2 regions of the Plantactinospora sp. WMMB334 genome follow, and region 2 is predicted to be linked to the other one. Evidence: riboswitches for the same ligand, from Rfam matches in the RefSeq annotation. Region 2 holds a riboswitch; the other holds the start of a gene.
The links. Region 2 has a riboswitch for S-adenosylmethionine ahead of ACN27G_RS33915 (aminotransferase class V-fold PLP-dependent enzyme). Riboswitches for the same ligand answer to the same signal wherever they lie in the genome.

Region 1 (5,261 bases), 5.3 Mb from region 2:
TGTCCTTGGCCGTGCTGTCCATGGCCGTGCTGTCCCTACCCGGTCGGCGGCGGCCGACGGAGTGATCCGCCGGCCGCTCCCCGTCCACTCGGGCCGAGGCGCCGGTGCGCCGGTCAGTCCTTCGGCCTGCCCTTGGGCGCGGTGTCCCACTCCGGGTTGCCCAGCGTGCCCACCCAGGTCCGCACCTGGTCCACGTCGGCCGGCGCGAAGGCGAGGCTGAGCAGGAGCAGCAGCCGGGCCTTCTGCGGCAGCAGGTCGTCGCCGGCGATGATCGGCGAGGTGGTGCTGCCGCTGTAGCTCGCGCCGGAGCCGGTCCGGGTGGTGCTGACGAAGATGACTCCCTTCGCGGCGGCGGCGCTCCGGGCGCTGCTCTGCGCCGAGGAGATGCCACCGGCGCCGGTGCCGGCGGTGACGATGCCCTTGACCCCGGCGTCCGCGAAGGCGGTGATCGCCTCGCCGCCGGCCTGCTGGTAGCCGTAGACCACCTCGACCCGGGGCAGGTCGGTCGGGGCGACCCTGGACAGGTCGAACGGGGTCAGCCAGCGCTGCTTCGCGTCGCACTTCTCGACCCGGGCCGGCGCCCGGCCGACCTTGATGTTCGGCCCGTCGATCCAGCCCAGGACGCCGAACTCCCGGCTCTGGAAGGTGTCCATCCGGTATGAGCTGGTCTTGGTGACGTCCCGGGCGGCGTGGAACTCGTCGCCGAGCATCAGTACGGTGCCGTAGCAGTAGGTCGCCTGGCTGGCCGCCAGCACGATCGAGTTGTAGAGGTTGGCCGGTCCGTCGGCGCCGATCACCTGCGGCCCGTCCGGGGTCACCGCCGCCCAGGGCCGCATCGCCCCGGTCATCACCACAGGCTTGCGGCTCCGCACGGTCAGGTCCAGCCAGTACGCGAACTCCTCCATCGTGTCGGTGCCGCTGGTCACCACGACCGCGTCCGACTTCTTCAGCGCCGACTCGACGGCCAGGGTGAGCGCGTGGAACTCGGCGATGGTGTAGCCGCCGGAGCCCTTGTTGCCGAACTGCACCGTCGAGACGTCGGCGACCTGGCCGATCTCCGGCTGGAGCCGGGCCACCAGGTCACCGATGGCGATCTGGCCGGACCGGTATTCGGTGAAACTGCTGCGGGAGGTGGCGACGCCGGAGATGGTGCCGCCGGTGCCGATCACGGTGACCTTGGGCTTCTTCGCCTTCGCCGCGTTGACGGCCTGGGCGTACGCGACGCTGCGGATCTCGGTCGGTCCGGTGACCCCGGCGACGGTGCCGGTGACCGGTGGCAGCGCCATCGCCGCCGGTTCGGGGGAGCGGTCGATGACGGAGACGACGGTGGCGGTGAGTGCTGCGGTGAGGACGGGGACCAGGACGGCGGTCAGGCGCCGGGGTGTCGGCCGGAGCCGATCCGGAATGCTGGACAATGCGACCTCCAGTCGGATGGGGGTAAGGAGCATCGTCCGAGCTGCTGCTTTCTTCGGCGTTACAAGATCATTTCCGCTTCCTGCCTTCTGGAACGCGCCCGATCCATCGCCGGTATTCGATCTCTGGATGTGGGCGGTCAGGTGCCGGTTCGAGCGACTGCCGGCCGGCAGGCTTCGTGGTGGACGAGCCGACCGCCGGGCTCGACCCCGAGGAGCGGTACGCTTCCGCACCCGCCGGTGGTCGCCGAGGGCCGGCGCGCGCTCGGGCTCGGCCGGACACAGGTCGTGGCGGCAGGCGTGGGGGACGTTCACGCGGCGCCCTGTGCACGGAGCCGATGCTGCAGTGCCGTCTCGAGGTCGTCCGGAAGGCGAAACCATCCATTGACGGTGAAGAGCCGGTGTTTCGGGTTGTGCTGGTAGGACCCTGACACCGGCTTTCCGGCATTGACCTGGACGGCGCCGATGATGTCCTCCGAAGAAACCCGGCCTGCCGGGTCAGGTGTGCGGGCGTCCAGCAGATACACGTAGCCGCTGCCCTGGACATCGGCCTCCCGGCAGATGTCGCCGTTGTTCGTGACGTTTTCGAAGATCACCCTCGACAGCAGCCGAAGGAACGGACCGCTTTCCCGCACGTCGGCCGGCGTCAACTCGCCGCGGTCGGCGCCGCCGCCGACAACTGCCAGGACCGCCTCGGGGTGTAGCCCGTGTTGATATACCCAGTCAGGCTCCAGTAAGGACACGACATCCCGCTCGCCGCCGCCGAAGTCCATGAGGTACCGGAACACGAGGCGATCATGTGGCAGCACGCCGAACACCGTATCGGCAGGTTCGGACGCAGGTCAGCCGGGGCGGTCGGCGCGGCGGGCGTACCCGGGCCACCGCGCCGATCGCGGCAGTCGGGTGTGGTGGCGAGGTGGCAGGATGCCTGAATGGAGATTCGGTTCGACGTCGGTGACGAGCATGGTCGGGTGTTGGTGGAGGTCGTGCCGAACGTCGACCCGATGGCCGTCGGCAAGAGCGAGCGGGACCGGGGCATGCCGGTCTGTACCGCGTCTGTCGAGTTCAGCGCTCGTGGCTACCGGTCGCTGTTGGGCTGGGTGCAGTTGGTCCGCGATCCCGGCGCGGCAGCGGGGTTCGAGATCGACCCCTTCGATCTGTTTGCCGACTCCAGCGCGCCCTTCGCCTGGTACGGGTTTCGACCGACGCTCTTCGACGCTCCTTCCCGTTGGCGTTCCGGAGTGGTGCAGTGGCAGGCGCACAGCTTCCTGACCATCGGTCCGTGGGACGGTGACCGGCGGCTCGTCGTCCCTCTGGTCGGCTTCGCGTGGGGCTACAAACAGGACGCGGAGGACCGGACCGGACCGGACCGGTTGCGCGTGTCGCCGGTGCGGTTGCTCGGGCCGGCCGACTGGGACGGCCATCGCGGTTACCTGACGGAGCGGTATCCGACCTGGAGGTTCGGCGACGGAGGCCCTCTCGCCGCGCAGTCCTGACGCCCGCCCTTGCCGAGGACGCGGTTCGCCGAGCGGCGGCAATACGCCCGACACGAAGACCGGGACACCCCGGTGCGGCAGATCAGCGCGTTGCCGCTCCGCCGGATTCGGTTACGTCGGGCCACGCCAATCGGAAGCAGCGGGGAGCGTCGTTGAGCCGGGTCGGGTCACCGCCCGGCGGTGGCACCGTCGCCGCCGCCACGCAGGTGGCTCCGCGTGACCGGTAGAACTGCTGGGCGGCGGTGTTCTGCTGCAACACCCACAGATGCATCGCGTTGCCGGTCGCCCGCTCGGCGACGGCTCGGGCGGCACGGCCCAGAAGCTGGGTACCGATGCCGGTCCGGCGCTGGTCGTGGACGACGTGCAGGTTGTCCACGAGGCTGCCCCACGTCGGGTCGTCGTCGAACACGACGTGGACGAAGCCCACCAGCCGGCCGTCGTGCTCGGCGATGATGGTCTCGCTGTTGGTCGGTGCGGCCAGGCGCGCCGACCACACCGAGCGGCGGTCGGCCACGACGTCGCCGTCGAGGAACGAGTCGGCGTAGGCGCCCCGGTAGTGCCGGCGCCAGCTCTCCGCGTGCAGCACCGCGATCTGCTCGGCGTCGCTCGCATCAGCGGGTCGGAGTCGTACCGGGCCGAACCGTGCGGTCTGTCCATTGGGCACTGTGATGTCGCCGGAGGACGGGATCATCGGCAGGCAGCTCCTCTCGCGGCTTGCCCGGCACCGGTGTGCCGAGCCCGGTCCTCACCCGGGGCACCCCGCCCGCGAACGGAGGGTAGCCGGCCAGCGAGCCGGGGCTTGGCGCTGGCGCTCATGACCTCTGTCGGCGACCGTAGCACCATCGGTCCCGCCAGCGGAACGTCCTTCGGCGGGGGCGTGGCGGTCGTGGCGGGAGCCGGAGGGCCTCGCGGGGCCGGCGCCTTGATCGTGCGCCTTGGCGTGACAGGGTGGCAGGCCCTCCTCAACCGGGCGCGGCTGTTCGCCCTCTCCCACGAGGCACGCAGCCGGCTCAACACGGCGCTGGCGACCGGCAACTTCGTCGGTGCCGCCATCGGCTCCGCTGCCGCGACCACGCTCTGGTCGGCAGGTGGCTGGACCGCGGTCACGAGCACGGGAACGGCGCTCTGCTGCTTCGTGCTCGGCTGGGACGTCGCGGTCCGCTCGTGGTCAACCCCGCCGCGACGGAGGACGCTGCGCCGGACACTGGTCGAAGCCTTCGACCTGTGGACCGGCCGCTATATCGGCTCCATGGCGGCGGAGGTCGCGGTGCTCATCGAGACCAACCCGGCCCTGCTGGGGTCCAGCGTCACGGCCTATCCTCAGCGCTTCGTCGAGATGGTCGCGAACGCTCTGGCGGAGGTCCTTCCCGCCGGGTGCGAGGGAACGGCCGGGGACATGGCCCGAACGCTGCGGTCCACCGCCGCCGGCATAAAGTACGAGGTGGCCACCCGGTCGGAATTCGTCACACGGATGACGATCGCCATCGACCTTTTCCTGCCGGCGCTCAGCGGCTGTGCACGGGATATCGACGCGAGCGGCAGTCGAGAGAGCTGACGTCCACGTGAGCCACGGCACTCACAAATCACCGTCTGCGAGCACCGAAGTATGAAGATAACGCGCTGCGCCGTCGGTGGCGGCCGCCACTGCCCGGTCCAGCCGTCGCCACACGTACGGCCTGAGTACCGTTGTCGCATCTGCCAGGGAGAAGAACTGGAAGGCCTCGATCTCCGGGTCTGTCGGGCGTAGCGACGTGATGCGTCGGTCGTCGAGGACGCCGCCGTCGAAGACGAACATGAGGCTGTCGTCCCAGGGCCCATGGGGGGCCACCCAGTCGACCACCAGCATGATCCCGAGCGACAGTTCGAGGCCAAGCTCTTCGCGTAGCTCACGCTCGGCGGCCTGGCGCGGTGGTTCGTGGTGTTCGGCCATGCCGCCTGGAAGGTCCCAGTCGGGCTTGTAGCTCGGATCCACCAGCAGGATTTCGCCCCGATGGTTCCGGATGAGCGCATCCGCACCGACGCGCTTGCGCGCCTGCCTGGCGTTGCCTTCGGCGAGGTACGCGTCCCAGGCGTCGCCGTCGCGTTCGTAGAGTGGTCGCTGTTCCCGAGGTGTCATAGCGGCGGGTGTCCTGCTGGTGGCTCGTGCAGGGCGCCGCTGGTACCGATCCATGCCCGTTCAAGCAGAGCCTGTCGAAGTTGCTCGATCACCTCGGAAGCCTCGCCACATCGCTTCGAGTGGGATCGGAGTAGCAGCGCTACATGCGTGAGACGGGCGACGAGCACGGCGGAGCCGAGGTTCACGGTGGAGGCGAGTACCTCGCGGATCAGCGGGCACGCCTCTTCCGCCTGTCCC
Region 2 (5,261 bases):
CTCGCCGTCCCGCAGGAAGAAGAAGGTGGCGAAGAGCACCAGCAGGGCGCCGGTGAGCAGCTCGGCGACGGTCGCGGCGGTCGAGACCGCTCCGCTGGTCAACGACTGGGTGTTCTCGTCGATCCACCGCTCGCCCTGCTCGATGTAGGAGTTGAGCTGGTTGTCCGACAGGTGCAGCGGCCCGGTCTTCAGCCATTCCTGGATCTGCCGGATCCCCCGGGTGGCGTTGCGGCTCAGGTCCGGTACGCCCTGGATGAACTCGTTGACCACCAGGGTGAGCGTGCCGACCACGGCGGCCACCCCGGCGACCAGCACCACGGCGGTGGCCAGGGAGCGGGGCAACCGGATCCGGAGCAGCACCCCGACCATCGGGGCGAGCAGGGCGGAGAGCAGCAGGGCGATCGCCAGCGGGATGATGACGATCCGGATCGTGCCGATCACCCGGACCAGTGCCCAGGCGACGAGGCCGATCACGATCAGTCGCCAGGACCAGGCGGCGGCGATCCGTAGTGCGTGCGGCACGTCCGCGTCGTCCCGGCTCGACGTCGACGGGTGGAGGTCCTTCGATTCCTCGATGTCGGGCGGTGGCACGGCAGGCGGCCCCGGCTCGGGTGTCGCGGCCGGGTGACTGTCCGACGCGGCAGCGTGCCCGGCGGAGGGGTCCGACGACCGTCCGGACGCGTACGCGCGACGGATCCTTGCTCGTAGCTCATCGAAACGGCGCAAGCGCGCACCTCCCACGGCGGCCGCCGGGGCATCCGCGTCGACCCGGCGGCGGAATCGGCCTCCCTACGGTAGCCGCACCGGCACAGGTCGGCCCGGTGCGGCCAGCGGGCCGACGCCACCAACTCCGCCAGCGGTGGCGCACGGTACCGTCACCGTCGTGATCGCCGAGGAGAACAACGACGACGGCCTGCCGATCCGACTGCTGCACGACCGGGTGCTGGTGCGGACGGACGGCAGCGAGGGCGAGCGGCGCTCGACCGCCGGCATCGTCATCCCGGCAACCGCTTCGATGGGGCGGCGGCTCGCCTGGGCGACCGCGGTGGGCGTCGGTCCGAACGTCCGCTCCATCGTCTCCGGTGACCGGGTGCTCTTCGATCCCGACGACCGCTCCGAGGTGGAACTGCACGGTCGGGAGTATGTGCTGCTCCGCGAGCGGGATGTGCACGCCGTGGCCGCCAGGCGGGTGGAGACCGACTCCACCGGGCTCTACCTCTAGTTTCAGGGCCTCCAGGGCCCGCTCTAGGCCCGGCCCGGCCCACCGTGCGGGCCGGGCGGCGGCCAACCGTGTCCGGCCGGCGACGGGCCGCCGTGGCCGGACGGCGGCTGGGCCCCGTAACCGGGCGGGCCGCCGTAACCGGGCGGTGACTGGGCGCCGTAACCGGGCGGTGACTGGGCGCCGTAACCGGGCGGTGACTGGGCGCCGTAACCGGGCGGTGCGCCGTAACCCGGCGGCGGGGCGCCGTAACCCGGCGGCGGGGGCGGATAGCCGGTGCCGACCGGGGCCGGCGGTCGCGGCGGCGTCACCAGCACCACCGGGATCGGCACCACCGGCTCGGCCGGGGCCGCCAGACTGCGCCGGGAGCCGTCCGGGAAGGCCAGGTGGTAACGGCTGCCGTCCCAGATCCCGACCGGCGCCTGCGGATCACGGCCCACGAAGACCCGCCGGGTGGCCTGGATCGCGTCGAGCAGCCGGCGCTCCTCGCCCAGCCCCTGGGCCAGCCGCCCCGGCCGGGTCTCCAGCCCGCGCACCAGCCCGTCCCGGAGCAGCGCCAGTCTGGTCGCGGCGGCCTGCAACCTCCGCATCGCCTTCACGCCCTCGTCCCCGGCCACCCGGCGGGCCCAGCGGCGGGCCGCGTGCCGCCGGCCGAGCGTGCCGAGCGCGGCCAGCTCGGGCGGGGTGAGCCAGCCCGCCCGCACGTACTCGGGCAGCCGTCGCTGGGTGAGCCGCCCCTCCCAGCTCCGCACCCAGACGGCGAGGCCGACCACGCCCAGGAAGATCGGCACCATCAGGCCGACGTAGCTGTAGAGCAGGATCAGTGGCTCCCCGGCGACCTGGGTCAGGGTCGCGGCGAGATTCCACGTGCCGTGCAGGATCATCGCCAGCAGCAGACCGGCCAGCGGGGCGAGGATCCGGATCGCGCGGCTGGCCGAGCGGGCGGCGATGCCGAGACCGATGCCGGTCATCGCGGTGAAGAGCGGGTGGGCGAAGCCGCTGATCAGTACGCGCAGGATGAAGATGCCGAAGACGTTCTGCGCGCCGGTCGCCGGCCCGTACTGGTCGACGCCCTCGGCGTAGCCGTGCAGGCCGAAGTAGAGGATGTTCTCCACCATGGCGAACCCGACCGCCGACAGGCCACAGTAGACGATGCCGTCGGTGATCCCGGCCCACTTCCGGCGCTGGTAGACGAGCAGCAGCAACGGGCCGAGCGCCTTGGTCAACTCCTCGATGAAGGGCGCCACCAACACCCCGACCAGCGGGAGGGGCAGCTCCAGGGTGTCGCCGGCGAAGGTGTTCGTCCGCAGCGACGCGTACGTCGACACCGCCGCGCCCCAGCCGAGACAGAAGAGGAGGTACCTGACCGGCTCGGGGTCGTACCGGTCGAGCCAGAGGAAGCAGGCGACCAGCACCGGCACCGGCAACGAGGCCGCGGCCAGCCCGACCAGCGGCGGCGTGATCCCGGCCGGCTGCACCAGCTCGATCGCCATCAGCACCGCGCAGGTGACGATGAGCGCGATCGCCCCGATCATCGCCAGCAGGCGGGCCCGGCTCCGCTTCTCGGGCGTCGCCGCACCCTCCGGCACCGCGCCCGCCACCGGCGACGGCGGTGACTGGGGCGGCGGGGTGGGCGGCCACGGCGGAATCGGCGACGGCGGCTGCGCCGCCGCCGCACCGGGTGGGGTGTCGGCCATGTGGTCAGCGTAGTTCCTCCGGACAGTCCGGCCGGACCAGATCCGCCCCCGCTGGACGGCCTGGTCGCACGGCGGCCGGTCCGGCTATGCTTCCGGCCAGGTCACGAGTGCCAGCGTCCAAGCCCCGGCTTGCTGGCCGGCAACCCTCGTCGAGGTTCGCGGTGGGGTGCCCCGGGTGATGACCGGGCTCGGTGCGGAAGCGCGCCGGGCAAGCGCGGACCCCGCTCCCGCCCGCACCGGGGTCCCTGAGACCGGAGGTATCCCGATGGGCAGCACCCTCGTGTCCGCATCCGCCCACCCCGCCGAGCCGCTCGACGCGCTGCCGGCGCCGTCGGGGACGAGCCGTTCCGGGCCGCTCGACGTGCTCGGCGTACCCGGACAGGTCAACCTCGACTACGCCGCCACCGCACCCTGCGCGCGGGCCGCCGCCGACGCGGTGGCCGAGCTGCTGCCCTGGTACGGCAGCGTGCACCGGGGCGCCGGCGCGCTCTCCCGGCGCAGCACCCACGCCTACGAGCGGGCCCGGCGGTGCGTCGGCGACTTCCTCGGGGTACGCCCCGACGACCACGTCGTCTTCACCCGGAACACCACCGACGCGCTGAACCTGCTGGCCCGGGCCCTGCCGCCCGGTTGCCGGGTGGTGACCTTCGCCGCCGAGCACCACGCCAACCTGCTGCCCTGGCCCGCCGGAGCGGTCCGGTTGCCGGTGCCCGGCTCGGCCGGCGACGCCGTCCGGGCGGTCGACGCGGCCCTGCGTGAGCTGCGCCGGGGAGACGGCGGCGGCGCACCGGTCCTGGTCACGGTGGCCGGGGCCGGCAACGTCACCGGCGAGTGCTGGCCGGTCGCCGAGCTGGCCCGGGTCGCCCACCGGCACGGCGCCCGGATCGCGCTGGACGCCGCACAGCTCGCCCCGCACGCGGAGGTGGACATCGCCGCCCTGACCGTCGACTATGTCGCCGTTTCCGGACACAAGCTCTACGCCCCGTTCGGGATCGGCGTACTCGCCGGACGGGCCGACTGGCTGGACACCGCGCCGCCGTACCTGGCCGGTGGCGGGGCCACCCTCGGGGTCGGGGCCGCCACCCACGACGTCCGCTGGGCGACCGGACCCGGGCGGCACGAGGCCGGCACCCCCAACCTGCTCGGCGCGGTCGCACTGGCCGCCGTCTGCACCGCGCTGGCCGGCGCGGACCGGGTCGCGCTGCGCGCCGCCGAGCAGGCGCTGCTCGCCCGCCTGCGCACCGGGCTGGCCGCGCTGCCGGAGGTGGTCGAACTCCGTACCTTCGACACGGACGCGCCCCGGGTCGGGATCGTCTCGTTCGTGGTCGCCGGCCGGGACTCGGCGACGGTCGCCGCCGACCTCGCCCGAGGCTGGCAGATCGGGCTGCGCGACGGCCTGTTCTGCGCACACCCGCTGGCCCGGCGGCTGCTCACCGAGGCGGCCACCCGGAGCGGGCGGCCGGACCTGCCACCGACCGCGTTGCGGGCCAGCATCGGGCTGGGCAGCACGGCGGCGCACGTCGACCGCCTGTTGGCCGCCCTCGCGGCCCTCGACGGGCCGCCGCCCCGGTAACGCCCGTCCACCGGCCCACGGGCTACCGGGCAACGGGGCCGGCCTCCGACGACGGGGTGTCGGAGGGGCGGTCCGACGCGGGCACGCCGGGCTCTCCGGCGGCCGTCTCGGCGGCCTCGCCGGCATGCCCGCCCGCCGCCCGGCGCACCAGCTGGTTGGCCTCCAGCCGTTCGATCCCGGTCGCCCGGAGCAGGTCGCTTCCGGTGGTACGCACCTGCGCGATCACCACGCTGCCGGAGAACCCGACCCCCTCCGCGTACGCCCGGCCGGCCTGGCCGATCGCCTGCAACGCCTGCTCCCGGGTGGCCTCCGGGCGTACCCCGTGCCCGAGGTCCTTGCGGAGCAGCCGCACCGACTCGGCCAGCAGGCCGACCGCCGCGGACATCTCCTCCGGGATCGGCTCCCCGTCCTCGATGGCGGTGACCGCCCGCCGGATCAGGGTGCCACTGTTGTGTACGGCATGTTCGATGTACTCGGAACTCTCCACGTACTGGGTCAGCGCACCCCGGCGGTGCCAGCGCACCGGCGACAGGACGGAGGTCTCCCGGCCGCCCTCCAGCGCCTCCTCGAAACCCTGCATGTGGCTCTCCACCTCGCGCAGCCGGTCGAGGGCGGCCTGGGCCCGACCGGGGTCCCGGGTCCTGATCGCTTCCGCGGTCTCGGTGAGCTCCTCGGCGAGCCGGCCGAGCGCGGGCCGGGCCGCCCGGTCGACCACCCGCAGCGGGTTCAACGGCAGCAGCAGGGTGATAACCACGAGCCCCGCGAATCCGCC

Region 1: it holds a riboswitch for S-adenosylmethionine, as region 2 does, so the genes downstream of both, ACN27G_RS10765 (GNAT family N-acetyltransferase) here and ACN27G_RS33915 (aminotransferase class V-fold PLP-dependent enzyme) in region 2, are expected to answer to the same signal.

Annotation. Positions count from the first base shown of each region.
Region 1 covers NZ_JBMHME010000002.1:2,534,963-2,540,223, forward strand. Annotated here, with positions in the region: gene ACN27G_RS10750 (asparaginase) at 114-1,415, opposite strand; gene ACN27G_RS10755 (hypothetical protein) at 1,724-2,230, opposite strand; gene ACN27G_RS10760 (hypothetical protein) at 2,345-2,908, shown strand; gene ACN27G_RS10765 (GNAT family N-acetyltransferase) at 2,991-3,599, opposite strand; SAM riboswitch class IV at 3,614-3,728, opposite strand; gene ACN27G_RS10770 (hypothetical protein) at 3,708-4,463, shown strand; gene ACN27G_RS10775 (NUDIX domain-containing protein) at 4,485-5,024, opposite strand; gene ACN27G_RS10780 (DNA-binding protein) at 5,021-5,261, opposite strand, start outside.
Region 2 covers NZ_JBMHME010000002.1:7,816,611-7,821,871, reverse strand. Annotated here, with positions in the region: gene ACN27G_RS33930 (AI-2E family transporter) at 1-741, opposite strand, end outside; gene ACN27G_RS33925 (GroES family chaperonin) at 884-1,222, shown strand; gene ACN27G_RS33920 (PrsW family intramembrane metalloprotease) at 1,246-2,958, opposite strand; SAM riboswitch class IV at 3,016-3,137, shown strand; gene ACN27G_RS33915 (aminotransferase class V-fold PLP-dependent enzyme) at 3,182-4,489, shown strand; gene ACN27G_RS33910 (FUSC family protein) at 4,512-5,261, opposite strand, start outside.